DNA from 3 places in the Shewanella sp. Koi 1 genome. Region 2 is predicted to be linked to each of the others. Evidence: predicted binding sites of a transcription regulator. Region 2 holds the regulator's gene; each other region holds the start of a gene.

What was found. The regulator sigma-54, encoded in region 2, starts transcription at its own class of promoters, with help from an activator protein. The targets are predictions, from matches to a motif close to GTTGGCACGNNNNTNGNNT.
Region 1: ACUZ8J_RS06795 (DUF1328 domain-containing protein) is a predicted target of sigma-54. The motif match lies at 3,425-3,443, and genes of this name have one in related genera.
Region 3: flhA (flagellar biosynthesis protein FlhA) is a predicted target of sigma-54. The motif match lies at 1,805-1,823, and genes of this name have one in related genera.

What each region holds. Positions count from the first base shown of each region.
Region 1 is NZ_JBREJM010000001.1:1,531,652-1,541,548, reverse strand. Features, by position in the region: gene ACUZ8J_RS06805 (hotdog fold thioesterase) at 1-1,143, shown strand, start outside; gene pfaD (eicosapentaenoate synthase subunit PfaD) at 1,272-2,933, shown strand; gene ACUZ8J_RS06795 (DUF1328 domain-containing protein) at 3,595-3,771, shown strand; gene ACUZ8J_RS06790 (hypothetical protein) at 3,794-3,988, shown strand; gene ACUZ8J_RS06785 (diacylglycerol kinase family protein) at 4,143-5,840, shown strand; gene ACUZ8J_RS06780 (sigma-54 interaction domain-containing protein) at 5,937-7,346, opposite strand; gene ACUZ8J_RS06775 (hypothetical protein) at 7,600-8,064, shown strand; gene ACUZ8J_RS06770 (BON domain-containing protein) at 8,337-8,885, shown strand; gene ACUZ8J_RS06765 (DUF3224 domain-containing protein) at 9,034-9,450, opposite strand; gene ACUZ8J_RS06760 (hypothetical protein) at 9,575-9,897, opposite strand, start outside.
Region 2 is NZ_JBREJM010000001.1:4,019,005-4,028,901, reverse strand. Features, by position in the region: gene ACUZ8J_RS17815 (transposase) at 680-913, opposite strand; gene ACUZ8J_RS17810 (OmpA family protein) at 1,569-2,261, shown strand; gene ACUZ8J_RS17805 (molybdate ABC transporter substrate-binding protein) at 2,501-3,328, shown strand; gene mgtE (magnesium transporter) at 3,403-4,767, opposite strand; gene ACUZ8J_RS17795 (HPr family phosphocarrier protein) at 4,964-5,239, opposite strand; gene rapZ (RNase adapter RapZ) at 5,226-6,080, opposite strand; gene ptsN (PTS IIA-like nitrogen regulatory protein PtsN) at 6,077-6,520, opposite strand; gene hpf (ribosome hibernation promoting factor) at 6,523-6,810, opposite strand; gene ACUZ8J_RS17775 (RNA polymerase factor sigma-54) at 6,839-8,314, opposite strand; gene lptB (LPS export ABC transporter ATP-binding protein) at 8,420-9,151, opposite strand; gene lptA (lipopolysaccharide transport periplasmic protein LptA) at 9,148-9,699, opposite strand; gene lptC (LPS export ABC transporter periplasmic protein LptC) at 9,686-9,897, opposite strand, start outside.
Region 3 is NZ_JBREJM010000001.1:3,273,823-3,283,719, reverse strand. Features, by position in the region: gene fliR (flagellar biosynthetic protein FliR) at 1-593, shown strand, start outside; gene flhB (flagellar biosynthesis protein FlhB) at 611-1,741, shown strand; gene flhA (flagellar biosynthesis protein FlhA) at 1,860-3,959, shown strand; gene flhF (flagellar biosynthesis protein FlhF) at 3,971-5,347, shown strand; gene ACUZ8J_RS14415 (MinD/ParA family protein) at 5,352-6,233, shown strand; gene ACUZ8J_RS14410 (RNA polymerase sigma factor FliA) at 6,226-6,939, shown strand; gene cheY (chemotaxis response regulator CheY) at 6,987-7,370, shown strand; gene ACUZ8J_RS14400 (protein phosphatase CheZ) at 7,384-8,121, shown strand; gene ACUZ8J_RS14395 (chemotaxis protein CheW) at 8,137-9,897, shown strand, end outside.

The DNA of each region.
Region 1 (9,897 bases), 2.5 Mb from region 2:
GTGCCCGACACCCTGCCGTTTACGCCTTATCATTTGTTTGAGTTTGCCACCGGCGATATTGAAAACTGCTTCGGCCCCGATTTTAGTATTTACCGTGGCTTAATCCCGCCGCGTACGCCCTGCGGCGATCTGCAACTCACCACCCGAGTGGTGGCCATTGAGGGCAAACGTGGCGAGCTGAAAAAGCCATCCTCCTGTATTGCCGAGTATGAAGTGCCCAGCAACGCGTGGTATTACGCTAAAAACAGCCACCCGAGTGTGATGCCCTACTCTGTGTTGATGGAAATCTCCCTACAGCCCAATGGCTTTATCTCGGGTTATATGGGCACGACCTTAGGCTTCCCGGGGCAGGAGTTATTCTTCCGCAACCTCGACGGCAGTGGCAAATTACTGCGCGAAGTGGATTTACGCGGTAAAACCATAGTCAACGATTCGCGCCTGCTGTCCACTGTGATTGCTGGCAGCAATATCATTCAAAACTTTAGTTTCGAACTGAGCTGCGATGGCGAGCCCTTCTACCGTGGTAATGCGGTTTTCGGTTACTTTAAGGCCGATGCGCTTAAAAACCAGTTGGGTATCGACAACGGTAAAATTACCCAAGCCTGGCACCTTGAGCGCGGTATTAAAGCCGACAGCCAAATCAATCTGTTAGATAAAAACGGCCGCAGTTTTGTGGCGCCGCAGGGCAAACCACACTACCGCCTCGCGGGTGGGCAGCTGAACTTTATCGATAAGGCCGAAATTGTAAAAACTGGCGGTAAGAAGGGACTGGGATACTTGTACGCCGAGCGCACTATTGACCCTAGCGATTGGTTCTTCCAGTTCCATTTCCATCAAGATCCAGTGATGCCAGGCTCACTCGGCGTCGAGGCGATTATCGAATTACTGCAAACCTATGCCATAGACCAAGACCTAGGCGCAGGCTTTAATAATCCGAAATTTGGCCAAATTCTGTCAGAAATTAAATGGAAGTATCGCGGTCAAATTAATCCATTAAACAAACAGATGTCGCTGGATGTGCATATCACCAGCATTGAAGATAAAAACGGAAAACGCATCATCAAAGGCGATGCCAACCTGAGTAAGGATGGCCTGCGCATTTATGAGGTAACCGATATCGCAATCTGTATCGAAGAGGCATAGCGCTAGCGCCTAACTTGCGGCATTAGCCAAAGTTAGCTTAAACAGTACACAACAGCCGCAGTGCAAGGGAATAACCCCACTGCGGCAAACAAATTCAGGCCCCAAACACCTAAAAGTGAATAGCCCAAATGACGAATACCACACTCGATAATAACTCTCTCGATAATAAAAAACTCAGTCCTTGGCCATGGCAGGTTGATGAAGCCGCCATCAGTTTCGATATCGATTCCCTTGGCAAAAAACTTAAAGATCTCAATCAAGCCTGTTACTTAGTCAATCATGCCGAAAAAGGCCTAGGCATAGCTCAAAGCGCCGAGGTGGTGGGTCTTGCAGAACCCAGCAATAGCTTACACAAAAGCAATGGTTTGCATCCTGTGAGTGCCTTCGCCCCCGCCCTTGGCACCCAAAGCTTGGGCGACAGTAATTTTCGCCGCGTGCATGGGGTGAAATACGCCTACTACGCGGGCGCCATGGCCAACGGCATCGCCTCGGAAGAGTTAGTTATCGCCTTAGGTCAGGCGGGCATTCTGTGCTCCTTTGGCGCGGCAGGGTTAATTCCATCGCGCGTTGAAGCCGCGATTAAACGCATTCAAGCGGCATTGCCCAATGGCCCCTACGCCTTTAACCTCATTCACAGCCCGAGCGAGCCAGCGCTTGAGCGTGGCAGTGTCGAACTCTTCCTCAAGCATCAAGTGCATACAGTTGAGGCTTCGGCCTTCTTGGGCTTAACGCCGCAAATCGTCTATTACCGCGCCGCAGGCCTGAGTCGCGACGCCAACGGCGAGATTGTGATTGGCAATAAAGTGATTGCTAAAATCAGCCGTACCGAGGTGGCGACCAAGTTTATGGAGCCCGCCCCGGTTAAGATGCTGCAACAATTAGTGAACGAAGGGCTTATCAGCGAAGATCAAATGCTAATGGCGCAATCTGTCCCTATGGCCGATGACATTACCGCCGAAGCCGACTCTGGCGGCCACACCGACAATCGCCCTCTGGTCACATTATTGCCGACCATTTTGGCGCTCAAAGATACCATTCAAGCCAAGTACCAGTACAAAACACCGATCCGTGTGGGCGCAGGTGGGGGTATCGGCACGCCCGATGCGGCGCTGGCGACCTTCAATATGGGCGCGGCCTATATTGTCACTGGCTCAATCAATCAAGCCTGTGTTGAGGCGGGAGCCAGCGAACATACCCGTAAGTTACTCGCCACCACAGAAATGGCCGATGTGACTATGGCGCCCGCCGCCGATATGTTCGAAATGGGCGTTAAGTTACAAGTGGTTAAGCGCGGCACTCTATTCCCAATGCGCGCTAATAAGCTCTACGAGATTTACACCCGCTACGACTCGATTGAGGCGATTCCGGCAGAGGAAAGACAAAAGCTGGAAGAGCAAGTGTTTCGCGCCTCACTAGATGAGATTTGGGCAGGTACTGTGGCGCACTTTAATGAGCGCGATCCTAAGCAAATTGAACGCGCGCTGGATAATCCAAAACGCAAAATGGCACTGATTTTCCGCTGGTATTTGGGTCTTTCGAGCCGCTGGTCAAACACGGGCGAAGTTGGCCGCGAAATGGATTACCAGATTTGGGCAGGACCCGCCCTCGGCGCCTTTAATGCTTGGGCAAAAGGCAGTTATTTAGATGATTACCGCGAGCGCAATGCAGTGGATTTGGCTAAACATTTAATGCAGGGCGCGGCCTATCAAGCACGGATTAACCTGTTGTTATCCCAAGGGGTAAGTATTCCAGTCAGCCTGCAACGCTGGAAACCACTGCAACGCTGCTAATTCGCTTTGCTAAACCTTATCGAGCGGGTTAAGTGAAAACTTAACCCGCTTTTTTTGGGTTAAATTGGGGGGATAAATTTGGGGTTTCATTTTTGGCTCTATTACGGGTTTAGTTCCGCTCGGCATTGTCGCTTTCAATCAATCGAATAAATAATGCCAAAAGCCGATTGGAGTTCCGTTTCCGCTCTGCATTGTCACTTCAGTGGCACGCCGTAAACCCATCCTTGGGGGCTCAACGGAAAAATCCCTTTTTCCGATGTCCACTGCCGTGACAATGCTCGCCTACAAACTATCAAATACATACGACCTGATTTTAAAATGGATTACAGAAACGAACTTTGATGGACGCGATTTCCCCTCGATTTCCCCACTGCAACTCTTACCGAATCGCAGGTAAAAATTGCCTATCGCGCTTATATCAGCCAATCCTCCCGCCAACACAGCATTTAAAAATTACACTAATAATCAGTAAATTAGCCAATAATCTCAAAGTTGGCATTAAGCTCGCAATATCTCCTTTGTGAGTTTATTGCGGGATTGAGTGATAACGGGATATTAGACGTAACCTAGCTTATTCAATTCCCCCAGCAACTAGCTCACTCGACGTAAACATGCAGAGTGAAGTAGACAGAAAAACCGAAATAAGACAAAGGAGGTGGCTATGTTAGGTTGGACCTTAATGTTTCTGGTTGTGGCCATTATCGCCGGACTGTTTGGATTTACGGGGATCGCTGGCGCCGCAGCGGGGATCGCAAAGATTATTTTCTTCTTATTTATTGTATTACTTGTGATTTCCCTGCTGGTCAACGCCCTTAAGGGCAAGGCACCACGCGCTTAAATTGGATAAAAGGAGAATAGATATGAAACCTATGACCATGATTACCACTGCATTTTTAGCCCTATTATTAACCTTTGGACTGTCAGCCTGTAGCGACAACCACGCCGAGGACGCAGGCGAAAAAATCGATGAAGCCATCACAGATACCGGCAATGCGATTGAAGATGCCTGTGAAGAACTGAAAGAAGGCGTTAAAGCGAAAGATACCCGCTGCTAGAACGGATGACGGCGAGTAGTGAGTCCCGCAAACGAGCCTATCAGAGGAACCACAGTTCAATTGAGTACTACCGAGCCACTTTATCGTGACAGCTATTGGTCACGATAAAGTGGGTTTCCCTGAGGCTCGCCGTTTATCGATGGAGGAGATGCCAATGCTGAGTAGGATCCACATTAAGTATTTCTACCTGTTCGGAGCGCTGTTATTTGGCTATTTCGCCGTAACAGGACACTCTCCCATCCTCACCTTTATTTGGGCATGGAGCAGCCTATCCCTCGCCCTTGTCGGCTCGGCCTATTGGTTTAATCTCGCCAGTATTTTTAGAAAACGTCAGGATGGATCCATCCCCTGGTATATCCGTTGGGGCTTTATTCCATTTTTATTAGGATGCCGACTCTATAATCTCTGGGCACGGCGCAGCGATAGCGTGCCTTCAATGCAAGCCATTGATAAATATCTGTACTTGGGTAGCCGCTTAAGCGCTGCCGATTTACCTAAACTGAATCGTTATGGCATTACCGCCATTTTAGATGTCACCGCCGAATTCGACGGCCTCGATGTGTCCCTGTATGAGGATCATATCGACTATCTGAATATGCCTATTCTTGACCACAGCGTGCCAACTAGCGCCCAATTAAATCAGGCGATTAACTGGTTACACCGTCAAGTACGCGCCCAAAAGCGGGTATTAATCCACTGTGCGCTCGGCCGCGGGCGCTCCGTAATGGTGCTGGCCGCTTATCTTGTGTGCCGCCGTCCCGAGCTCAGCTTCGCCGAGGTGCTGCAACAGATTAAAAGCATTCGTAAAACCGCAGGGTTAAATCGCTGGCAACTTAAAGCGCTGGAGCAGATGTACACTCAAGGGGAAATCAAACTGCATAAGCGAGCCTGGATTATCGCCAATCCCGTCTCTGGCGCGGGTAAATGGCAGAGCCATGGCGAACAAATTTGCACTGAGCTGAAACGCTATTTTGAGGTGCAGTTAGCGCTCACCACGCCAGAGATTAGCGCCCAAACCCAAGCGAAAAAAGCCCGACTTCAGGGCGCCGATATCATCATCGCTTGCGGGGGCGATGGCACAGTCACAGAGGTCGCGGCGGAGATTATCGACACCGATATCACCTTAGGCATTATCCCGCTAGGCACCACTAATGCCCTGTCACACGCCCTCTTTGGTTTAAGCAGTAAGCTCAATGCCGTCTCCCAAGCCCTTGATAATATTATCCAAGGCCAGACACAGACTATAGACACGGCGCGTTGCAATGAGCGGCTGGTGTTACTGCTGGTCGGCATTGGGTTTGAGCAGCAAATGATTGAGTCGGCGAGCCGTGAGCGTAAAAATGCCCTCGGCCAACTCGCCTACCTCGATGGTTTGTGGCGCGCGGTGAACACCGACACCAACCTCGAGTTGCAGCTGACTTTAGATGACCAAGCCCCAATGGCAGTGCAAACCCACAGCCTAGTGGTTGCCAATGCCGCACCTTTTACCAGCTTACTCGCCCAAGGTAAGGGCGAACCCAATATGACCGACGGCTTGTTGGATATCACTTGGTTAGATTCAAATAATGAGCCGAATGAACAGCTTATCAGTCTGGCTGAACTGGCTTTTACCGGCTGGATTAAAGAGGCCGCCAATAGCGACTCTGAGCCCTCGGCCAACACGGGTAAAGTGAAACATGCCCATGCTAAAAGGGTGAAGATCAGCAGTCAGCCCCCATGCAAGTATGTGATTGATGGCGAGATTTGTGAGCCGGAGGAACTCAATATCGATATCCTGCCCGCCTCTTTGAAGGTGTTTGTGCCCTATCAAGCACAAAATGCTGAACCGCAGTCAGAATCAAAAATAAGCTAACACTTTTAAAATCAACTCTGAATCAAACTATGAATCAAAGCTGAATCAAAACTGAATCAATGCATTAGCTTATTTTCAGGCATTTAATGTAGGTTACTACTTGGCGACGCTATTGCTAACGGAATCTTCGCTAATGGCATCAACAACAGTTTGAGCGTCTGACTCCTGCTCATATTTACTGAGCTTGTTATAGAGGGTTTTAACGCTGATCCCAAGCTGCTCGGCGGTGTCGGTCTTATTGCCCTGACTCGTTTCAAGCGCTTGGTAAATGGCGATTTTTTCCAGCTCCTCAAGGCGCATACCTTGGGGGATCACGACATTTTCCTCCGCAGCCGCCTCCTTATCCAAACTGGGCGTAAGCTGTAAATGCTCAGGGGTAATCTCATGGTCCGCCAGAATATAAGCGCGCTCGATAGCATGCTTTAACTCGCGCACATTCCCCGGCCAAGCGTGGGCCGCAATCGCCTCTAAACTTGAGGGCGAGAACACTTTACTCTGTTTTTCCGCCGCATTGCGATAGGCCAGAAAATGCTTCGCAAGTCCGACAATATCTTCCCCACGCTCCCGCAATGGCGGCACTTGAATGGGGAAATGCGCTAAGCGAAAGTACAAATCTTCCCGCAGTTGTCCTTGCTCAATCGCCACTAGAGGATCGCGGTTTGTCGCCGCCACAATACGCACATTGGCCTTGAGCACCTTAGGGCTGCCGACGGGACGATATTCATTATTTTCGAGCACTCTTAACAGCTTAACTTGATGCTCTAGGGGCATTTCGGTGACTTCATCGAGGAATAAGGTGCCGCCTTCAGCCTGCTCAAATACCCCTTGATGATCACGATTCGCGCCGGTAAAAGAACCTTTTACATGTCCGAAGAGTTCACTATCAACTAATTCTGGGCTCAAGGCGCCGCAGTTAATCGCAATATAGGGCTTATTCACCCGCGGGCTAGCTAAGTGAATGGTATTGGCGACCAGTTCTTTACCCGCGCCACTCTCGCCGATAATCAACACATTGCTCTCGGCAGCCGACACGCGGCGGATAGTGCGATACAAACGGTGCATAGGTAATGAGGAGCCCACCAGCAGACCATATTGGTCTAATTCGCTGGCAAAGGGGCGAATGCGCGTCGAAGTATTGGCAACCAAATGCTGGGCAAAATCCGCTAAGGTTTCGCACAGCAACGACATATCGATGGGCTTACGGAAATGGTAGCCCGCGTATTTGGATAAGAGTTTATCGAGGTGAGGATTCGGTAGGCCATCGGAGAGGAAAATAAACTCCACATCCGCAATGGCGCTGGACTCGAGTAAGGCTAAGTAATCTTCACGGCTTAGACGGGGCAGCTCAATGATCGCCACATCGATACGATTGGCCTCCAGCTGACTAATCCAAGATAAATCATCGGTACTGCGTAGCTTGTTGTAGGTCTGCGCGCCCTCGAGCTGCACTAATGCCTGCTCGGTCTCGAAGTCCTGTAGATGATAGAAAAGCGTTGGTCGGATCATCTTGTGCCACTCCCTGTGAATGAAGCACCACTGTATGCCAGCCGTGAAATTTTAACAATCTCAACGGTAAGAGTTGCCGATAATAAGCGAGGCACTGGCGACAATGGATAAATATCATCAGTTAAATCAATCCATTAACTTATCATTAAAAAGTGAACGAAATATGCATAGAAGCTGAATGAAACTGAAATTTCCATAAAATGTTGGGCAATCCGTGTCGGCGGAGCAGCCCAAACTACCACAGGAGGTCGTTATGACGTCTAATGTTGCGCAACATCAGACCGAGTTAAGCGCCGATATTAAGCTGGTTAATGAGTTAATCGAGCTGACCCAAACTGGCGTGGATTTTTATACTCGGGCCAATACCACTGTCGATGACTACAGCCTAAAACGCATTTTTATTGCCCAAATCAAGACGTATCAAGGGATGCAGGCGCGATTTAAGCAACTGCTCGCCCAAACATTACAACAAATGGGCCAGCATTCGGTGCCGCCGTCGCAGACTCGGCCCTATGCCGATGTCGATGCTTTACTTATTAAACAGCAACTCGCCGATGCCCTCGCCGTACTCTGCGAGCTTGAGCGTCAGCGCCTTAATCACCTCAAACAGCTAATTAAAAAGGCCAATCACCCAAGGTTAATCAGCCAATTGGCCGAGGATATTGCCTGGCTACAAATCCATTTGGATACCTTACACCTGCGTAGCCAAGCCCTGTAAGGCGGCAATGCCATCCAATAACGCGGCCAACTGAGCCGCGTTTTTGTTGCCTGCGATCTATTTGAGCTTAACGCCTATCCCACTTAAGCCAAACCGCTTAATCACCCTCGGTAATATTTACATTTTGTCGGTAAAAAGCGCCGATTTGCCGATTGAGCCAAACACCTAAAACTAGTCATCTTTCCAATTAATCACATTTAAAATCAGTAGGATAAAAACATTGGCACGATTCACGCTTTATTTCCTTCGAGATAACAACGGAGGATATCATTATGAAAAACACGACAACTTTAGCTTTAACCACCTTACTTGTCGGTTCTATCAGTTTAAATGTGGCCGCCGCACAGGATTGGAAAGACGATGCCAAAGATGCTTGGCTCGATGGCAAGGCCGAAACGACTTTGTTGCTCAATACTAACCTCAACTCCTTTGACATTATGACCGACGTGAAAAACGGCCATGTCACCTTAACCGGTCAAGTGGAGAGCAGTGTCGATAAGGCGCTCGCCGCTGAGCTCATCAAAAGCTTAGATGGCGTAAAAGGGGTCGATAACAAGTTAACCGTGATGAAAGAAGACGAAGGCACCAATGAGGTGGTGAAGACCTTAACCGACTCTAAAGTCGCAACGGTCGTAAAAACCCGTCTGTTGTTCTCGACCGACGTATCGGGTACCCAAATTAATGTTGATGTTGCCGATGGCGTAGTGACCTTACAGGGTGAAGTGGCTAGCGATGCCGAGCGTCAATTAGCCCTGACCATTGCTAAAAATACCGATGATGTGAAAAAGGTCGTCGATAAAATCAAAGTCAAAACCTCATAATGGTCCTGACATTCAGCCCTTGCTAATTCAGCTCTTGATAACTCAGCTGTTGGTAACTCAGCTGTTGGTATTAGTCACTCGGGCAAAAACCACAAAACCAGCTTCGGCTGGTTTTGTTTTATTGGCGCAATGTTATGTTAATCGTGCCTTAGGCTTCGGCTTCCTGTTCGAGGTAGAAGCTAAATTCATAAAAATGTTGGCCATTTTCGATGCTTATCGCCATAGTGCCATATAACCCCACCAGTTCACCCGCGCCAGAATGGGGGACAACCTCAAGGTGTAAGCGGTTTTGCCCATCGGTCATAATACCAAAATGTTGCAGCACAAAACTGCCCTGTCTGCCGCACAGTTTACCTACGACTTGCTCTATCGCCACGTATCCCGCCGAGCCTTTTACCGCCGTCATGGCACTGAGCATTTCGCCTTGGCTGCGGGCTTCAAGCTCACCATAAAAGCTTTTATCTAAGGTCATTCTGCCCAAGTTCACGCCGCCAACACCTGTGGCATAGGCACTCTCGGGATTGAGCTTAACATCAAATTTGCCCGTGACTTTGGTCATTTCCATGACACGCTCCTTGTTTTAATTTTATGCTTTATGCCAAAACCTTAGCTTTCCCAGCCGCTAGGTGAAATAAATACCTCAGCCGTAGCTGAGGTAAAATTAACTTAGCATAAGCCCAGATATAAACCTAATGCAGTGCTTTGATTTCCGACTCACTCACACCGACTTCAAGGATTTTAGCCACCTTAGGCTCCTCTGCCATAGGTTGGCCCGCCGCCCTATCGCGGAAGGTAATCGCAACTTTATACGGCGTCTCAAAGGGATACACAGGCTCGATATTATCGACTTCGATACGATCGCCAATAAACACACTGCCTAAGTGCACTAATCGATTTTGAGCATAATCTAAGCTAAACAAGCCAAGGTACCAAAATACCCCCGAACCTTGGTTCGTGACGATATAAGGCGCCACAAAGGGCATGGTTTGCTGCTTAGGATCGTCCTGCAATG
Region 2 (9,897 bases):
TTGGATAAATCCTTTCGATGCAGTCATAAAAACAGTGGCATTGCCGTCCTTGGCATGGGCACTCAGCCCCTTCCTTTCCATTGAACCACTCAATAAAAGGACAAGACCGAAGGGAGAAATATATTGATGGGTCACAGAGCCCTATCGACATATTAATCTTTGGGGGAGACAACTCCCTCGAGCCTTGCCGAAACCTTTGGTGTTGCAAGCAACACAGCCATCCATGGCGCGCTATCCTAGTCTAGTGCTGGATCGTCATTGATCCGTGAATAAAAGGACAAGACCCAAGAGGGTAATATGTTCGTGACTTGGGGGAGCACAATTCACATATTTGATCTTTGGGGGAGATAGCTCCCTCTAAAGCCTTGTCAAAACCTTTCTTCTTTTGCTATTGCATACCCTTTAAGCATTAAGTTGACAGAGCCGGATAGTAAACAGCACAGTTATTATTGTTATTTGTACGATTCATATCTTAGGTCGTTGGGGAGCGATAATAGATACCCATCCGACCCTGTCTAAACTGTTATTGATCACGCATTCTCTTCATTGGATGACAAGGCCGGACGTAAAAGGGCGCTGTTATTATTGTTTTTAGCACAACTTTCATACCGCGTTAGACCTACAGGGCAATATGCAATGGGGTCCGGCCTTGTCGATAAGGGCACTGGGCGAGGTTACCTCAACCTATAGTGCGTAATTCACTGTTTAGCTGTTTAATACGTTTCTGCAACTGCGCAATTTCAGAGATTAAAGCGCACTCCCTTTGCTGCGGCTGTTGCTCACTTTCCCTTACCCATTGGTAAACCGCTTTAGCCGAAATACCGTACTGTCGTGCGACATCAGAGAGTAATCTGCCTTTGACTTTTACTTCAAAAATAACGTCAGGTTTAAGACTATGATTGGCGATTCCCATGGGTTATCCCTCTTACTCTATGTTCTGTCTGCTTGCTGGTTCTTTCGGTGCTTTCCTTGGTGATTAATGACGCTGTTCTATATCCCACTGGCTATGTCCTAGGTGGCGCAGGGACAACCATTCGTGGCGACAATGACTAATAAGTTTCATCAGATGTTTCATCTCTATTCTCCTCAATCCACTTAGAGATTGTGCTTCGATTACATGCCTCACAACGGGCACTTAGATTAACGTCCATTGATGTCAAACAGCTTACATAAGGTGTTGAGTGAGTGGCTTTGAGCGCCTCTGCTCTTCTACCTATTTATTAGTATGTAAAATCCGTGCCAACATTTATAAATTTAAATTTACATTAAAAATCATAAGCTTATTAAAATGTTTCAAACGGTGACTTTTTTAAGCCATGTCTGAAACGGTGCAGCTTGCACTATTTCAGTGCTTTTACTCTAAATGTTGTGCAGATGATCTTAAGATGTTTTTATTTAGTGTTGTTTTCGATTGAATCAGTCATAAACTGAGCAAAGAAGCGATTAAAGATTGTCTCAAAAGAGAATGCTTATATACTGCGATTTTTTATGGTGTCCTTTGGCGACTTGCCACGCCCTTTGCCTTTTGGCGGGCAAATACCATCATCAATCATGTTATGAGGTCATAAATGATGAAGCCTTCTCTGATCAAATCACTGCCAGCATCTAAGCTTGCGATTGTTGTGGTGACAGGCGCCTTGATTGCGTCTGGCTGTTCTACAGTCAATCCCTATACCAATGAGCAACAAACGGCAAAAGCAACTACGGGCGCCTTAATTGGTGCGGTTGCCGGCGCGGCTGTTGGGGTTGCGTCCTCTAGCAAGAGCGACCGTGGTAAAGGTGCCTTAATTGGTGCAGCCTCAGGCGCGGCCGTCGGCGGTGGGATTGGTTACTACATGGATGTGCAAGAAACCAAACTGCGTCAACAACTGGCCTCGACAGGCGTGAGTGTGACCCGCGACGGTGACAATATTATTCTCAATATGCCAAACGAAGTGACCTTTGGTGTTGACCAAACTGAACTGAGTGATGGTGCTAAGCGTGTACTTAACTCAGTGGCGCTGGTGGCCAAGGAATACAGCAAGACTCAACTGAATGTATTAGGTTACACCGATAGCAGCGGCTCAGATTCGTACAACCTACGTTTATCACAAGTCCGCGCCAGCGAAGTGGGCAACTACCTGATGAGTAAAGGCGTGGCTTCTGCTCGCGTTAAATCTAAGGGCATGGGTGAGGCGAGTCCTATTGCATCGAATGCGAATGCCGCAGGTCGCGCGCAAAACCGTCGAGTGGAAATTGTGTTAACCCCAACGGGGCAATAATTTCCATAAAATAAGAGTCGCCTACGGGCGACTTTTTACTCTCTGCACTCGCTGATTCTTTGCATTAGGCAACATTTTGCATTCGGGGACAATTTGTCCATTCACCTAAACAACTTAAGTGATCTTGGCCACAATCGTCCCGATTTGAATTTATCCAGTAGCGGTAATACTTGATCCGCTGAAGGTTTTGCCGTCTTGTATGCACTAGGACATTTTCCTGTGCAAACGGAGATAACATCATGGCAAAGCAGGGTTTAGTGTTAGCAATCAGTTTAGGGGCGACATTGATGGCGGGAATGGTACAAGGCGCGCCAACGAGCACTGAAGCGACAGCCCCTATTGAACTCAGGGCCGCAGGCAGTTTAAAGGCGGCGATGAACGATATTATTGCCGCCTATCAAGCGAAATCCGACGCTAAAGTCGCGGCGCAATATGCGCCTTCGGGCTTATTACTTAAGCGGATCCAAGAGGGTGAGCGGGTGGATATTTTCGCTTCGGCGAATATGAAACATCCGCAGGCCTTAGTCGATGCGGGAGCGGGTCAACAGGTGCAAATGTTTGCCCGTAACCAGCTCTGTGCCATTGCCCAGGCGGATGTACCACTCACCAGTGCGAACTTATTAGACACCCTGCTCGCGCCGCAAATTAAGCTTGGGACATCAACGCCAAAAGCCGATCCCGCGGGGGATTATGCTTGGGCTGTGTTTGCGAAAGCCGAGGCCTTAAAAGCTAATGCAAAAACCACATTAGAAACCAAAGCATTGCAGCTCACGGGTGGGCCTGAGAGTGCTAAACCGCCCAAAGATCGTAATCCCTATGCTTGGGTGATGGAAAATAAGCAGGCGGACGTGTTCTTAACCTATTGCACCAATGCGGTGCTGGCACAAAAAGAAGTGCCGAGCCTCAAGGTTGTCGATTTACCGCCAGAGTTAGCCGTTGGCGCCGACTATGGCCTATTGGTGTTAAAGGATGCCAATAGTGCGGCCGCGCCTCTGGCCGAGTTTATTTTATCCCCTGATGGACAAGCGATTTTAACGGGCTATGGCTTTCAGCCGCCTAAAAAATAGTGCTAATCGTCTATTAAAAATGGCGCCCTATGGCGCCATTTTTGTTGCTCGTTTTAGCAAGGCTTAGGCCTGTGCTAGTGCATTAAATACAGGGTCGCTAATCCTAGGAAGGCAAACAGGCCAATGACATCGGTGACTGTGGTGAGTACCATACCGCCCGCTAACGCCGGATCCACTTTCAAGCGTTTTAAGATCAGCGGAATACTGGCGCCAGCCAGTCCTGCGACTGTCATATTGATGAGCATTGCACCGCCAATCAGGCTAGCAAGCGCCATATCATCTTTCCAAACGAATACCGCGATAAACACCAAAATCGACCACATGAGGCCGTTCAAAAAGCCAATGGCGAGTTCTTTGCCAATCAGCCAGCGGGCATTACTCTGGCCAATATGGCCCAAGGCAATCCCGCGGATCACTAGGGCTAAGGTTTGATTACCCGCGACCCCGCCCATGCTCGGGACAATCGTCATTAAGATCGCAATGGTGGCGAATTGTTCGATTGTGCCTTCAAACATATTGCTGACAGAGGCTGCTAATAGGGCGGCGAATAGGTTAATCGTCAGCCAGAGTGAGCGGCGGAAAGTACTCTTCACTACTGGGGCGAAGGTGTCTTCATCATCGTCCATCCCCGCCATCCCCATCATGGAGTGCTCTGCGTCTTCACGGATAACATCTACTACGTCATCGATGGTGATACGCCCGAGTAATTTGCCCTCACTGTCGACCACTGGCGCAGATACCCAGTCATGGCGCTCGAACAGCTGCGCTACTTCGCTGTCGGACATGCCCACGGGAATGCTCTCGATATCGGTATCGATAATGCTACTGATATGAGTATTGGGATCGCAGGTGAGCAGATCCGCAAGTTTGACCCCGCCGAGTACGCGATCATGCTTATCCACCACGTATAAGGTGTCAGTGGTATCGGGCAGATTGCCCCGTTGGCGCAAATAACGCAGTACCACATCGATATTCACATCGGGCCTTAAGGTCACAGTATCTGTATTCATTAGGCTGCCCGCGGTTTCATCGGGGTAGGAGAGCGCTTGCTCCACCCGCTGGCGGTTTTGCAGGCTCATAGACTGCAATACTTGCTTATAGACGGTATCCGGCAAGCTTCGCAGGATATAAGCGAGATCGTCCGTATCCATACTGGCGGTCGCCTTGGCGACCCGTTCAGGGCTCATGGCGCGGATCAACGGATCTTTTAGCTCTTCACTGAGTTCATCGAGAATATCCCCGAGCTGATCTTGATCGATAAGTTGCCATAGCACTTGCCGCGCTTTAGGGGGCGAGGACTCTAAAATCAATGCTATATCCGACGCCGCCATGTTTTGCAGCATTTGCCTGACATGCACAAACATACCGCTATTGAGGGCATGGCTCAGTTGGTCGAGACGTTGTTCGACTTGTAAGCTGTCTGAAGCTTCTACAGGCATGTTTCCTCCAAGGTGGCGACGTGGATGGGGCGTTTGGCTGTTGAGGACTTAAGCCAAAGCGCAGCAGTATATTGTAATTGAGCGCACGGGAGGGCGTCGAGTCACAAATGTGTTTTACTGGTATAAGGTGCTGAAATCAAAACCAAACAGGGTACTGAATAACGGTAGGGGGCATCGAGATGAGATGTCGAGGCAATTAGCAGGCTTCGTCGAACTTCGCGTCGATAAGCGCGCAAATGGCATTGAGCGCAGGCTCCGCATCTGGGCCTTCGGCAATCAGGGTAATGGTTTTACCCATACCCGTTTCCAGCATGAGTAGCCCTAAAACACTGGCGGCAGAGGCTTGTTTTTCACCTTGGATCAGCGTAATGCTGGCATCAAACTCTGAGGCCAACACCACGAGCTTTGTCGCAGCGCGGGCATGTAAGCCGAGTTTATTGCAGATGGTGATTTGGCGCTCAAGCTTTGGCATGGCTTAACTCTCGGTGGCGGGCATTCACTTTGTGTTTACCGTTGCTAAAGCGTTTAGCCAGTTGCTCGGCCACGTAAACCGATCTGTGTTGACCGCCGGTACAGCCGATGGCGATGGTCAGATAGCTGCGGTTATTACGCTCTAAGTGGGGCAACCAAGTCTCGAGTAAATTCTCAATTTGCCAGATGAACTTGTTAACCAGCGGCTGGCGATTTAAAAACTCGGCAACGGGTTCATCTAAGCCGGTGAGAGGGCGCAGCTCGGGTTCCCAATGGGGATTGGGTAAAAAGCGCACATCAAACATAAAGTCGGCTTCGGTTGGCATACCATGCTTAAAACCGAAGGACTCGAAGTTGATCACCAGTTCCTTATCGACACTGCCAAGCAGGATTTGCCGTACTTGGTCGCTGAGTTCATAGATATTCAGATTTGAGGTATCTATGTAGTGATCCATCTGCTGTGACAGGGGCTCGAGCAATTTGCCTTCAAGTTTGATGGCTTCTTGCAGTGATACTCGGCTCTTAGATAAGGGATGTAAGCGCCGAGTCTCGCTGTAGCGCTTTAGCAGTACTTTATCGCTGGAATTTAAGAAGAAGCTGGTAAGTTCAGTGCCCTCTGGCAGGCTTGCGAGCTGTTTGACGAGTACCTTGTCTTGCTCCGGCAGGTTACGCACGTCAACGCTGATGGCGACGAGATCGTTACTGCCCTTGAGCTGTTCGAGTAAGCTGCCAATCAGCGGCAACGGAAGATTATCGACACAATAATAGCCGAGATCTTCAAGCACTCTTAGTGCGACCGATTTGCCTGAGCCTGAGCGCCCTGACACTATGACCAGTTTCATCCAGTGATTACCTGATAGAGTTCCGTTTCATCATGCGTCTTGCGCAATTGCTTCAATATTTGTTTGTCGCTGAGCTTTTCAGCCATGCAGGACAAAGTGCTTAAGTGCTGTTGACATTGGTCAGCAGGCACCAGCAGCGCAAATAAAATGTCGACAGGTTGTTTATCGATAGCATCAAAGGCTATCGGCTCCTCACATTTCACCAATATGGCTATGGGTTGTGTTATATCGGTTAATCGACCATGTGGAATGGCGATGCCGTTACCTATACCTGTGCTCCCCATCTTTTCGCGCGCCACTAGGCTTTCGAAGATCTCTTGAGATGAGAGGGTGGGGTACTGGGCAGCGGCTAAGTCGCTGATAAGTTCCAGTACCTTTTTCTTACTGCCCGGAGTGGCGCAGGTCGTGCATTCCGGCCGCAGTATGGTACGAAGTTCCATTGCTAGTGTTTTGTTAACTTCTCTTTGTGTTTAATAACCTGACGATCAAGCTTGTCGATCAGGACGTCTATGGCAGCATACATATCTGCATGCTCTGAAGTCGCGAAGACTTCACCACCGGTGAGGTTGATTCTCGCTTCGGCAATTTGTTGCATTTTCTCAACATTGAGCACAACGTGCACATTATTGATCTGTTCGAAATGACGTTCAAGTTTTGAAAACTTTTCCTCAACATAAGCCCGTAACGATTCAGTAATCTCGATATGGTGTCCACTCAGGTTTATTTGCATATAAACGTCCTCCGATTTCCACTTTAGGCTATAAACTTTTACGCTGATTGGAAGGGGGAATAAGCATCGCTTCTCGGTACTTCGCAATGGTTCTGCGCGCAACGTTAATTCCCTGTTCTGCCAGAAGCTGTGCCATCTTGCTGTCGCTTAATGGTTTTTTCTGGTTTTCCGCTGCAACCAGTTTCTTAATGAAGGCTCTGATTGCCGTGGATGAGCACTCACCGCCATCATCAGTCCCGACGTGGCTTGAGAAGAAATATTTTAGTTCAAAAAGTCCCTTTGGGGTATGCATGTATTTTTGTGTCGTCACCCGTGAAATGGTGGACTCATGCATTTCTACCGCCTCAGCGATATCGTTCAGGACCATAGGTTTCATGGCTTCTTCACCGTATTCGAAGAAGCCCTGTTGATATTGCACTATGCAGTTTGCCACCTTGAGCAGTGTTTCGTTACGGCTTTCAAGGCTTTTGATAAACCACTTGGCTTCTTGCAGATGCCCGCGGATAAATTGGCTATCGGCTTGGCTTTTGGTGCTGCGCGCCATGGCTGCATATTGCTGATTAACATTGATTTTTGGCATGCAATCTGGATTTAACTCGACCACCCAGCGACCGTTTTTCTTCGATACCGACACATCGGGGATGACATATTCTTCATCAACAGGGGTGATGAGCAAACCGGGGCGAGGGTTTAAGGTTTGGATCAGCGCTATGCTGTCCCTTAACTCGTCCTCTTTAAGTTTGGTCTTACGCATCAACAACCTAAAGTCGCGGGCGGCGATCAGATCTAAATGATCTTTGATCAACATGCGGGCGTTTTCGAGGTGTGGGGTATCCGGCGAAAAATGGGAGAGTTGGATAAGCAGACATTCGCTTAAATCCCTTGCGGCGACACCAACGGGATCGAAGTGTTGAATACGCTTAAGTACGGCTTCGACTTCATCCAGTTCTATCTCAGGATTGCCCATGGCCTCGAGGATATCTTCAGTACTTTGAGTGAGATAACCTTGATCGTCGATGGCATCAATAATCGCGGTGGCGATGGCTAAATCGGTTTCAGAGAAGGGCGTGAGGTTTTTCTGCCATTCTAAATGCTCGTACAGGCCTTCACTGGTTTCCCCTTGGAAGGGCATGTCATCTTCACGGCTGGCGCCAGAACCTGAGTTTGGCGAGGCGGTAAAAACTTCATCCCAAGTAGTATCCATGGGCAGTTCTTCGGGCAGGGATTCTTTGGTCAACGACTCGGCAATGTCCACGGTGGAATTGTCTTGTTCCTGTGGCAGGGCCGTTGTTTCGCTAAAGTCGGTATCGGCGATATCTTGCTTACGTTCGGTAGGCGCGTCGAATTGCTCCTCTTCCAGCTCGAGAAGAGGATTAGAGTCTAAGGCTTGCTGGATCTCTTGCTGCAGTTCCAATGACGACAATTGCAACAGACGAATGGCCTGTTGGAGTTGTGGCGTCATGGTTAACTGTTGACCCAGTTTGAGCTGGAGTGACGCTTTCATGTTACCGCTGATCCCTACGTTATTATTTTGAATTTAGGCCGCTTGTTATCATATCGATGGCGCTTATAAGCCAAAATTCAAGGCTAATTGGCTCTGTTTAAGTAACTATAGCCTGAATTGTTCACCTAAGTACACAGCCCTAACTTGCTGATTGTCTAAGATCTCTGCGGGAGTTCCTTCGGCAATCAGGTTTCCGTGACTGACAATGTAAGCATGTTCACAGACGTCTAAGGTCTCGCGCACATTGTGGTCTGTGATCAGTACCCCAAGGCCTCGGCTCTTGAGTTGTTCGATGATTTTCTTGATATCGATAACCGAAATCGGGTCGACACCGGCGAAGGGTTCATCGAGCAGAATAAACTTTGGATTGGCCGCTAAAGCGCGGGCAATTTCGACGCGGCGACGTTCACCGCCCGATAACGACATGCCTTGGCTGTCTCGGATATGGGTGATATGGAACTCTTCGAGCAGATGTTCCAGCTCTTCTTCGCGTTGATCGCGATTGAGCTCTTTACGGGTTTGCAGTACCGCCATGATATTGTCGTGCACGGTCAGCTTGCGAAAGATACTGGCTTCCTGTGGCAGGTAACCAATGCCTTTGCGGGCGCGCAGGTGCATGGGATCGGCGGTTAAATCATCATCGTCGATAAAGATATGGCCTTTATCGCTTTTGACTAAGCCCACGACCATATAAAAGGTGGTGGTTTTACCCGCGCCGTTTGGGCCGAGTAGGCCGACGACTTGACCCGTTTTCACCGTCAGGCTGACATCTTTCACAACCTGACGACTCTTATAACTCTTAGCGAGATTCTGTGCTTTTAAGGTGATTTGGGTCATTTAGAGTCCTGTTTTTTCACAGGTTTGTCCGCGGGCTGGTTCTTGATCTCTTCCTGATAGTTGTCAGGTTGAATAATGGTAATCACGCGATCATCACCGCTACCCGTGCTCTCAGCGATCAATTTTTGCTGAATAATATCGTAACGGATGAGGTTACCCGTCACTTGGCTACCCGCTTGGTCTAGGCTGGCAGAGCCCGTCAAAGTTAGGGTGCGGGTCGCCATTTCGTAGCGAATTTCTTTCGCGCTCGCCGAAGCTGGGCGTCCATCGTCGAGGATCTGGCTATAAGTCGCAGGATTACCGGTTGCCACTAAAATCTTGCTGTTTTCCCCTTCGGCAGAAAATGCACGTAGTTGATCCGCATGGATTTTAATCGAGCCTTGGGTGACTTCAACCGGACCGAAGAAAATGATCTGGTTGTTTTTAATGTCCGCAGTTTGGCTAACGGCTTTAATTTTCACTTCTTGCTGTAAGTCACCAACCTTGGCGAAGGCGCTCATGCTGGTGATTAGCATTAGGCCGGCAAGTAATATGTTATTTTGCTTCATAGGTTCCTACTACCTGACTGGTCAATTGCACTTCCTGCGCGTTAAGGTCGGCATAAAGGCCTTGCCCTTGAATATTAAAATCTTTCCCTGTGACGTAAATGATGCGGTCAGAGGTCATTATCATAGTGTTGAGATCGAGTTCTAAAAAACTGGTGGACAATGTCTGTATGGGTTCACCAGGGCTGATGGCATCGATAA
Region 3 (9,897 bases), 750 kb from region 2:
GCGCTGTTTTTATTACCGCTCAGCAAATTATTATTGGTGTCGCCATGGGCTTTGTAACCCAAATGGTGATGCAAACCTTTGTGTTAACGGGCCAAATCATCGGTATGCAAACCAGCTTAGGTTTTGCCTCTATGGTCGATCCGGGCTCAGGCCAACAAACGCCTGTGATAGGCAACTTCTTTTTGTTACTGGCGACGTTGATTTTTCTCGCCGTCGATGGACATCTGTTGATGATCCGAATGTTAGTCGCCAGTTTTGAGACCTTACCGATTTCGAATCAAGGGTTAAGTTTGACGAGTTATCGCGCGCTAGCGGAATGGGGTTCCTATATGTTTGGCGCAGCATTGACCATGTCGCTCTCGGCGATTATTGCCTTGCTGCTGGTTAACTTATCCTTTGGGGTTATGACTCGCGCCGCGCCGCAGCTGAACATTTTCTCGATAGGTTTCCCCATAACTATGATTGGTGGACTGCTCATTTTGTGGTTAACCTTGACCCCCGTAATGGCCCATTTCGAAGAGGTTTGGGCGTCGGCACAGCTTTTGCTTTGTGATATTTTAGGGCTTCAGTGTCAAGCCGACGGCATACTTTAACCGGATAGGAACGCGTAATGGCTGAAGAAAGTAGCGGCGAACGCAGCGAGGAACCCACCGGGAGGCGCCTCGAACAGGCGCGAGAAAAAGGGCAGGTAGCCCGCTCAAAAGAGTTAGGTACTGCGACCGTGTTGCTCTCGGCTGCGACAGGTTTGTATATGCTCGGGCCTGGGATTGCGAAGGCGCTGTCCAATGTGTTTGAACGCGTCTTTACCATGGATCGCGCTGCGATTTTCGATACGAACCAGATGTTTAATGTATGGGGCGTCGTGGGAAGCGAGATTGGCTGGCCGTTACTCAAGATTATGTTACTGATTGTCGTGGTAGCATTTATCGGTAACGTATCCCTTGGCGGGATGAATTTCTCGACCCAAGCCATGATGCCTAAAGCCAGTAAAATGAGCCCGATTGCGGGCTTTAAGCGGATGTTTGGTGTGCAGGCCTTGGTTGAATTAACCAAAGGGATTGCTAAGTTTTCTGTGGTAGCCATCGCGGCTTATTTACTACTCAGTCATTATTTTAACGACATTCTACTCCTGTCAGCCGATCATCTCCCCGGTAACGTCCATCATGCGCTGGATTTGTTAGTGTGGATGTTTATTCTGCTTTGCTCCTCCGTCTTAGTCATCGTGGTGATCGATGTGCCGTTTCAGATCTGGAACCACAACAAACAGCTGAAAATGACTAAGCAGGAAGTGAAAGACGAGTATAAAGACACCGAAGGTAAACCTGAGGTCAAAGGGCGAGTACGCCAAATGCAGCGTGAGTTAGCGCAGCGACGCATGATGGCCGAAGTTCCCAATGCGGATGTGATTGTGGTGAACCCTGAGCATTATGCGGTGGCCATTAAATACGATGTGAAGCGCTCTGCAGCGCCTTTTGTTATCGCTAAAGGAGTGGATGAAGTCGCGTTTAAAATCCGTGAAGTGGCAAGGGCACATAACATTGCGATTGTCTCAGCACCACCGCTGGCGCGGGCAATTTATCACACCACTAAGCTTGAGCAGCAGATCCCTGAGGGCCTATTTACCGCGGTGGCACAGGTGCTGGCTTATGTGTTCCAGTTACGCCAGTACCAAAAAGGTCGTGGCCGTAAACCAATTCCAATCCCTGCTAATCAACCCATTCCTGACGAGCTGAAGCACTAGTTGAGTGTTAGGTTAACGAAGAGCTCGTTCACAGAGATAAAACCACGACTTGAAGCGCTAGCGGTTGGCGCGTTTTTTGCTTTCAGGCTGTTATACGTCAAAGTTTAGGTATCTGTGAATGGATGTTAAAGCCTCCCTAGGCCAAGTAAAACAGTTGAAACTGAGCTCTTTCAAGGGCATAGGTACGCCAATGCTAGTGCTTGCTGCATTGGCTATGATTGTATTGCCTATCCCGCCGTTTCTACTCGACGTTTTATTCTCTTTTAACATTGCCTTGGCTTTGATTGTTCTTCTTGTCGCGATTTATACCGATAGACCCTTAGACTTTGCTGCTTTTCCAACGGTTTTATTAGTCGCGACATTGCTGCGACTCGCGCTTAACGTGGCATCGACCCGTGTAGTATTACTCGAAGGTCACAATGGTGGTGACGCCGCCGGTAAGGTAATTGAGGCCTTCGGCTCCGTAGTGATTGGCGGTAACTATGCCGTGGGCCTAGTTGTATTTATCATCTTGATTATTATCAACTTTGCCGTTGTGACTAAAGGTGCTGGCCGTATTGCCGAGGTGAGTGCTCGCTTTACCTTAGATGCGATGCCCGGTAAGCAAATGGCCATCGATGCCGACTTGAACGCAGGTATTATTAATCAAGATCAAGCCAGAACCAGACGCGCCGAGGTGACCCGCGAAGCCGATTTCTATGGCGCAATGGACGGTGCATCTAAGTTTGTGAAGGGTGATGCGATTGCCGGTATCATGATTTTGGTTATCAACATTCTCGGTGGGTTTATTATCGGGATTGTGCAGCACGGTTTGACATTCTCCCAAGCCGTTGAAATTTATACACTGTTAACCATTGGTGACGGTCTCGTCGCGCAAATTCCTGGTCTATTACTGTCAATCGCTGCGGCGTTGATGGTGACCCGTCAAAATGAATCTGGCGATATGGGCCAGATGCTGATCAGTCAGATGTTTGACAGTCACAAGTCGCTCAGTATTGCGGCTGGTGTACTCTTTGTCATGGGTATTGTGCCTGGCATGCCACATATGGCGTTTTTAAGCTTTGCCGTGATCACAGCTGGTGCGGCTTACTTTATCTTCAAACGTAATGAAGCCAAACGTGCCAAAGCCCTTGAGCAAGTCAAAACGGGCCCAACGGAAAGAGCCGAAAGAGAACCCAAAGAACTTAGCTGGGACGATGTACACCATGTTGACACTATCGGTCTGGAAGTGGGTTATCGTTTGATCCCATTAGTCGATAAGGGCCAAGGTGGTGAATTACTTAGCCGGATCAAAGGGGTACGTAAAAAACTTTCTCAAGAGCTAGGCTTCTTGGTACCTGCGGTGCATATTCGTGACAACCTCGATTTATCACCTAATGCCTACCGCATCTCGTTAATGGGTGTGGTGGTTGGAGAGGCGGATATTCGCCATGACTGCGAACTCGCCATCAACCCAGGCCAAGTTTATGGCAAGCTCGATGGTATCGAAACGCGTGATCCAGCCTTTGGTCTCGAAGCCGTGTGGATTGCCCCTGAGCTGCGTGAACATGCACAAACCTTAGGTTATACCGTGGTGGATGCTGCGACAGTGGTGGCTACCCATATTAGCCAAATATTGACGAATAACGCGGCGAAGCTCTTAGGCTACGAAGAAGTGCAACAACTGATGGATATGCTTGCCAAGCATTCGCCTAAGCTGGTGGATGGCTTTATTCCTGATGTGATGCCGCTCGGAAATGTCGTAAAAGTGATGCAAAACCTATTAAATGAAGGAGTTTCTGTCAGAGACTTGCGTACCATAGTGCAAACTTTGTTAGAATACGGCACTAAGAGTAACGATACTGAAGTGTTAACGGCGGCAGTGCGTATCGCATTGAAGCGCATGATAGTTCAAGAGATCTCGGGTCCTGAACTTGAAATACCTGTCATAACTTTGGCGCCAGAGTTGGAACAGATGTTGCATCAGTCAATGCAAGCAACCGGTGGCGATGGCCCAAATATCGAGCCTGGTCTTGCAGAGCGTATGCAGCAATCCTTAGCGGATGCCGCTCAAAAGCAAGAAATGGTTGGTCAGCCCGCTATTTTGCTAACGTCAGGTATGTTACGTGCGACACTGTCTCGCTTTGTTAAATATACTATTCCTAATCTCAGAGTGATTTCTTACCAAGAAATCCCCGATGAAAAGCAAATACGCATAGTGTCTGCCGTCGGCCAGTAGAGGACGCATAAGTGAAGATTAAACGTTTTTTTGCCAAAGACATGCGTGCTGCACTGGCCCAAGTGAAGGACACGCTCGGCTCCGATGCCGTGATTATGTCGAATAAAAAGGTAAATGGCGGCATTGAGATTGTGGCCGCCGTTGACTATGACGAGCCCAAAGCGAAGGCGCCTGCCGCTGCACCGACTTTTATGGATGTGAGTGATGACTTAGTGTCGCTCGGTGCTAAAGCGCCGATTCGCGCTGAAACTAAGTTAAAACCATCGGCACCAGCGGACTCTCTCCAAGCATTGCTCGAGAAGCAACAAAGCCGTTTAAACCAACAGCTCACCCATCAACAGCAAGACGCCGAACTGCCTGCGTGGGCACAAGGTCTACAAGCTCCTGCAACGCCAAAAGCTGAGCGACGAGATATGGGCCATGCTTTCGATAAGAAGCCACAGGTTTCACAGAAGCAAAATGCGGATATCGAAGCGATGCGTGATGAGTTAGCATCCTTACGCAATTTGCTTACTCATCAAGTGTCTGCGCTGATGACTGAACACAAAAAGCGTATCGACCCTGTGGGTGCCATGCTGGAGTCAAAGTTACTGGAAGCTGAGTTTTCGCCTGCGGTCGCGAACAAGTTAGCGGCGCTTAGTCAACACTATACTCCGGCAGAATTGGTTCGTGCCTTGCCACAAAGTCTAGCGAATATGCTTGATAATCAAGGCGATGATATCGTTAAGCAAGGTGGCGTGGTGGCGCTGGTTGGTCCAACGGGTGTAGGCAAAACCACTTCCTTAGCCAAATTAGCGGCTCGTTTCGCAGCCCATCATGGTGCGGATCAAGTCGCCTTGATCACTACAGATCATTATCGTATTGGCGCCTATGAGCAATTGGCAACCTATGGCAAAATTATGGGATGCCCAGTTAAGCAAGCCCATGATCTTGCTGAGCTAGAGCAAATACTGTATCAGTTCAGAAATCGCAAGCTAGTATTGATAGATACCGCAGGAATGGGCCAACGAGATATGCGGCTTTACCAGCAACTTGATAATTTAACTGCAAATAGCAGAATACCTATCCGCAGTTATCTGGTACTGTCTGCCACAGGACAGCGCCGTGTGCTACAGGATGCTGTAAATCACTTTAAACGCATTCCATTATCTGGTGTTGTACTCACCAAACTCGATGAGTCCGTGTCGTTAGCGGGTGCATTAAGTGTGTTGATCCAAAGTGGGTTGCCATTAAGTTATGTTACGGATGGGCAGCGAGTGCCCGAAGATATGAAAGTTGCCGATACTTTACTGCTCGCAGAGCAAGCATTAGCGGCCTTAGAAAACACTGAACAACAATCGTTACCAGACACAGCGTGGTCAGATAATATGACCTGTGCATTTGAGTAGAGTTATGACCCTGGATCAAGCAAGTGGTTTACGTATGATGAATCAACCCTATAACGAAAAAGTGAAAGTAATCGCGGTTACGGGTGGTAAAGGTGGCGTGGGTAAAACCAGCGTGTCCATCAATACCGCAGTAGCATTAGCCGAAAAGGGCAAGCGTGTCTTAGTGCTTGATGCCGACCTTGGCTTAGCAAACGTCGATGTCATGTTAGGGATCCGTGCTGAACGTAACCTTTCCCATGTACTCTCAGGCGATGCTGAGCTGGACGACATTATTGTCCGCGGTCCTAAAGGTATTGGCATTGTCCCCGCAACCTCTGGTACTCAAGGTATGGTCGAATTAAGTCCTGCGCAACATGCGGGGTTAATTCGTGCTTTCAGTGAGATGCGTACCCAGTTTGATATTCTTATCGTCGATACCGCGGCGGGGATTTCAGATATGGTGCTCAGTTTCTCCCGTGCGTCACAGGATGTGCTAGTTGTTGTTTGTGACGAGCCAACCTCAATCACTGACGCCTATGCGTTAATCAAAATCCTCAGCCGTGAACACGGCGTCTTCCGCTTTAAAATTGTTGCAAATATGGTGCGTAGTTTGCGCGAAGGTATGGAATTGTTTGCTAAACTCAGTAAAGTGACCGACAGATTTTTAGACGTGGCACTTGAATTAGTGGCAACGATACCGTTTGACGAGAATCTGCGTAAATCGGTACGTAAGCAAAAGCTTGTTGTTGAGGCTTATCCTAAATCTCCTGCAGCGATTGCTTACCATGGTCTAGCGAATAAAATTATGAGCTGGCCAGTACCCCAGCAACCTGGTGGGCATTTGGAGTTTTTCGTTGAGCGATTAGTTCAGCGACCAGATTTTCAAGAGGAAAAAACGAGTGAATAAAGCCGCAGCGTATACTTGTTTAGACAATAAAACGTCAATCGTTGAACAGTATGCACCGTTGGTTAAAAGAATTGCACATCACTTGCTCGCCAGATTACCTGCTTCAGTGCAGCTCGATGACTTGCTTCAAGCGGGGATGATGGGGTTATTAGAAGCATCATCTAAGTTTGATGGCGGTAAAGGTGCAAAGTTTGAAACCTTCGCCGGCATAAGGATCCGTGGTGCCATGTTGGATGAAATCCGTCGTGGCGATTGGGTTCCTCGTTCTGTCCACCGTAATAATCGTCGAATTGCTCATGCCATTGATGAGTTAGAGCAAGTGCTGGGTCGTGATGCACGCGACACAGAAATTGCAGAAAAACTTGATATGACGCTAGATGAGTACCATCATATTCTTAACGATGTTTCTGTTGGTAAAATCATAGGGATAGAGGACTTAGGCGTATCACAGGATATACTTACTACAAGCGATAATGTTAGTGATGGTACGTTTGAAGTGTTGGCAGAGACCCAGTTTCATTCTGCACTTGTAGAGGCAATAAAATTATTGCCCGAAAGAGATGCGCTAGTGCTATCGTTGTACTACGATGAAGCATTGAATTTAAAAGAAATTGGCGCCATTCTTGAGGTAAGCGAATCGCGTGTTAGCCAGATTCTAAGTCAGGCAATGTTGCGACTCAAAGGCAAACTCAAGCATTGGACATAAGTATAATTATTAATTGAGCACTGAATGTCAGCTCACCGGAGGAAACCTTGGACAAGAATATGAAGATTCTCATCGTTGATGACTTTTCGACAATGAGACGGATCATCAAGAACTTGTTGCGAGACTTGGGCTTTAACAACACCCAAGAAGCGGACGATGGCTCAACCGCCTTGCCAATGTTGCAAAAAGGGGATTTTGATTTTGTCGTCACAGACTGGAACATGCCTGGAATGCAGGGGATTGATTTGCTCAAAGCAATTAGAGCAGATGACTCCCTTAAGCATTTACCTGTGCTTATGGTGACCGCTGAAGCAAAACGCGAACAAATTATCGCTGCTGCGCAAGCAGGAGTGAATGGCTACGTCGTTAAACCTTTTACTGCAGCAACTTTAAAAGAGAAGTTAGATAAAATATTCGAACGACTCGCTTAAGCAGGGATGAGCTATGAAGTCACAAACATCAGGGCTCATCACGCTCGAGCAAGCGCAGCGTTTAGTTGAATTATTGAACGCTAATGAACAAACTCAAGCGGATGATTTATTTAGGGAACTCGCTGCTCCACTCCAAAGAGAGCTCTTTGACGAAGTCGGAAAACTGACTCGGCAACTACACAGCGCATTAATGGATTTCCAAATCGATAATCGTTTGATTGAGTTAGCTAATACTGAAATACCCGATGCTAAGGAAAGGCTGAGTTATGTCATTGACATGACGGAGCAAGCTGCAAATAAAACGATGGATGCAGTTGAAGAATGCTTGCCGTTAGCGAATGCATTAACCGCGAATATCCAGCAAGTGATGCCATCTTGGGATAAGTTAATGCGTCGTGAAATTGCACTCGGTGATTTTAAAGTGCTTTGTCACAATGTTCAGCATTTGATGTCGCGTAGTGAACTGGATTCAAACCGATTACGTGAATTGCTCAACCAAATATTGATGGCGCAGGATTTTCAAGACCTGACAGGACAAATGATCCGTCGGGTAATCGATCTAGTGATGGAAGTTGAAAGTAATCTGGTGTCTATGCTGACGGTGTTTGGTGAGCAGCCAATAATTGAGAGTCAGATTACTCAGAAAAATAATATTGAAGCTGAAGGGCCGATAATGAATGCCGAACTTCGTCAAGATGTCGTAACGGGTCAAGACGAGGTGGATGATCTGCTATCGAGTCTGGGTTTCTAACTGGGAGTCAATTTGATGGCCTTTGATGTAGATGAAGAGATACTCCAGGACTTTTTAATTGAGGCGGGGGAAATATTAGAGTTGCTTCAAGAGCAACTTGTCGCCCTTGAAAATAATCCTGATGATACTGACTTGCTAAATGCCATTTTTAGGGGGTTTCACACCGTAAAAGGCGGCGCAGGGTTCCTTAGTCTGACTCCCATGGTTGATGTCTGCCATGAGGCAGAAAATACATTCGATTTATTACGCACAGGTAAGCGTAGCGTCACCGCTGAGTTAATGGACATCATTCTTCAAGCCGTTGATGCGATAAATACGATGTTTGCTCAAACCCAGCAAGGGGAGCAACAAGAACCTGCCGATCCTGCCTTACTTGCGAAACTGAAAATGCTCAGTTCTGGTGAGCCATTACCTTCAGAAATGGGGCAAGTTAGTGCAGAAGTTGAGCCAGAGCCAGAGCCAGAGCCAGAACCGATCATTGAACCCGTTGTCGAGGTCGCCGTTGTTGAGGAAATGCCTGCTGAAAATGGCGCTTCAACCAGCTCTAGTATTGATGAAATTGACGAAGCTGAGTTTGAAGCTTTATTAGATGCCTTGCATGGTTCAGGGAAAGGCCCCGGCGTAACGTCTCCAAAAGTTGAAGCGACTCCAGCGGTTTCAGCAAGTATTAAAGCTCAAGCACAACCTGCTAGTGCCAGTGATGATATTACTGACGATGAGTTCGAGGCTCTGCTTGATGAACTTCATGGCTCTGGCAAATTTAGTGGTAAAGTTGAAGCGGCTGCGCCAGTAAAACCTAAGGCTGAAGCCGTGACTCCACCTCCACCTCCTACTCCTGTCGATTCTGATGAAATCACAGAGGATGAATTCGAACGGTTACTGGATGAATTGCATGGAAAAGGTGGCGCTCCGGCTAAACCTATCACCAAAACTGAGCCTGCGAAAACAGTTCAAACTGCTCCTACACCAGTTACGCCTGTCACACCTAAGGTTAATGCTGCTACGCCTGCATCTAAGCCGACAGCAACGCCTGCAGCGGCAACAGTAAAAACTGAGGTTGCAGTTGCTGAAAAAGCGCCTGCCAAAGTGGCGCCAGCAGCTTCTGCTAATGTGCCTCAAGGTGAAACAACCGTTCGGGTTGACACCGCAAGACTTGACCAGATCATGAACATGGTGGGTGAGTTAGTATTGGTGCGTAACCGCTTGGTAAGCTTAGGCATAAGTCGTGATGACGAAGAAATGTCTAAAGCGCTTGCGAATTTGGATTTAGTTACTGCGGACTTACAAGGCGCAGTGATGAAAACTCGCATGCAGCCTATTAAGAAAGTCTTTGGCCGTTTTCCTCGTGTGGTACGTGACTTAGCCCGTACTCTCAACAAAGAGATCGATTTAGTATTGGTCGGGGAAGAAACTGACTTAGACAAAAACCTTGTTGAAGCGCTTGCAGATCCATTAGTCCACTTAGTGCGTAACTCTGTCGACCATGGTATTGAAATGCCTAGTGACCGTGAGGCGTGTGGAAAACCTAGAACAGGTGTAATTACACTTTCTGCGAGCCAAGAAGGTGACCATATTCTGCTTAAAATCGAAGACGATGGCGCAGGGATGGACCCTGAAAAGTTAAAACAAATAGCAATCAAGCGTGGCGTTTTAGATGAAGACTCCGCAGCTCGAATGACCGATAACGAAGCCTATAATCTGATCTTTGCTCCTGGATTCTCAACCAAGGTCGAAATATCAGATATTTCGGGTCGTGGCGTGGGAATGGACGTAGTT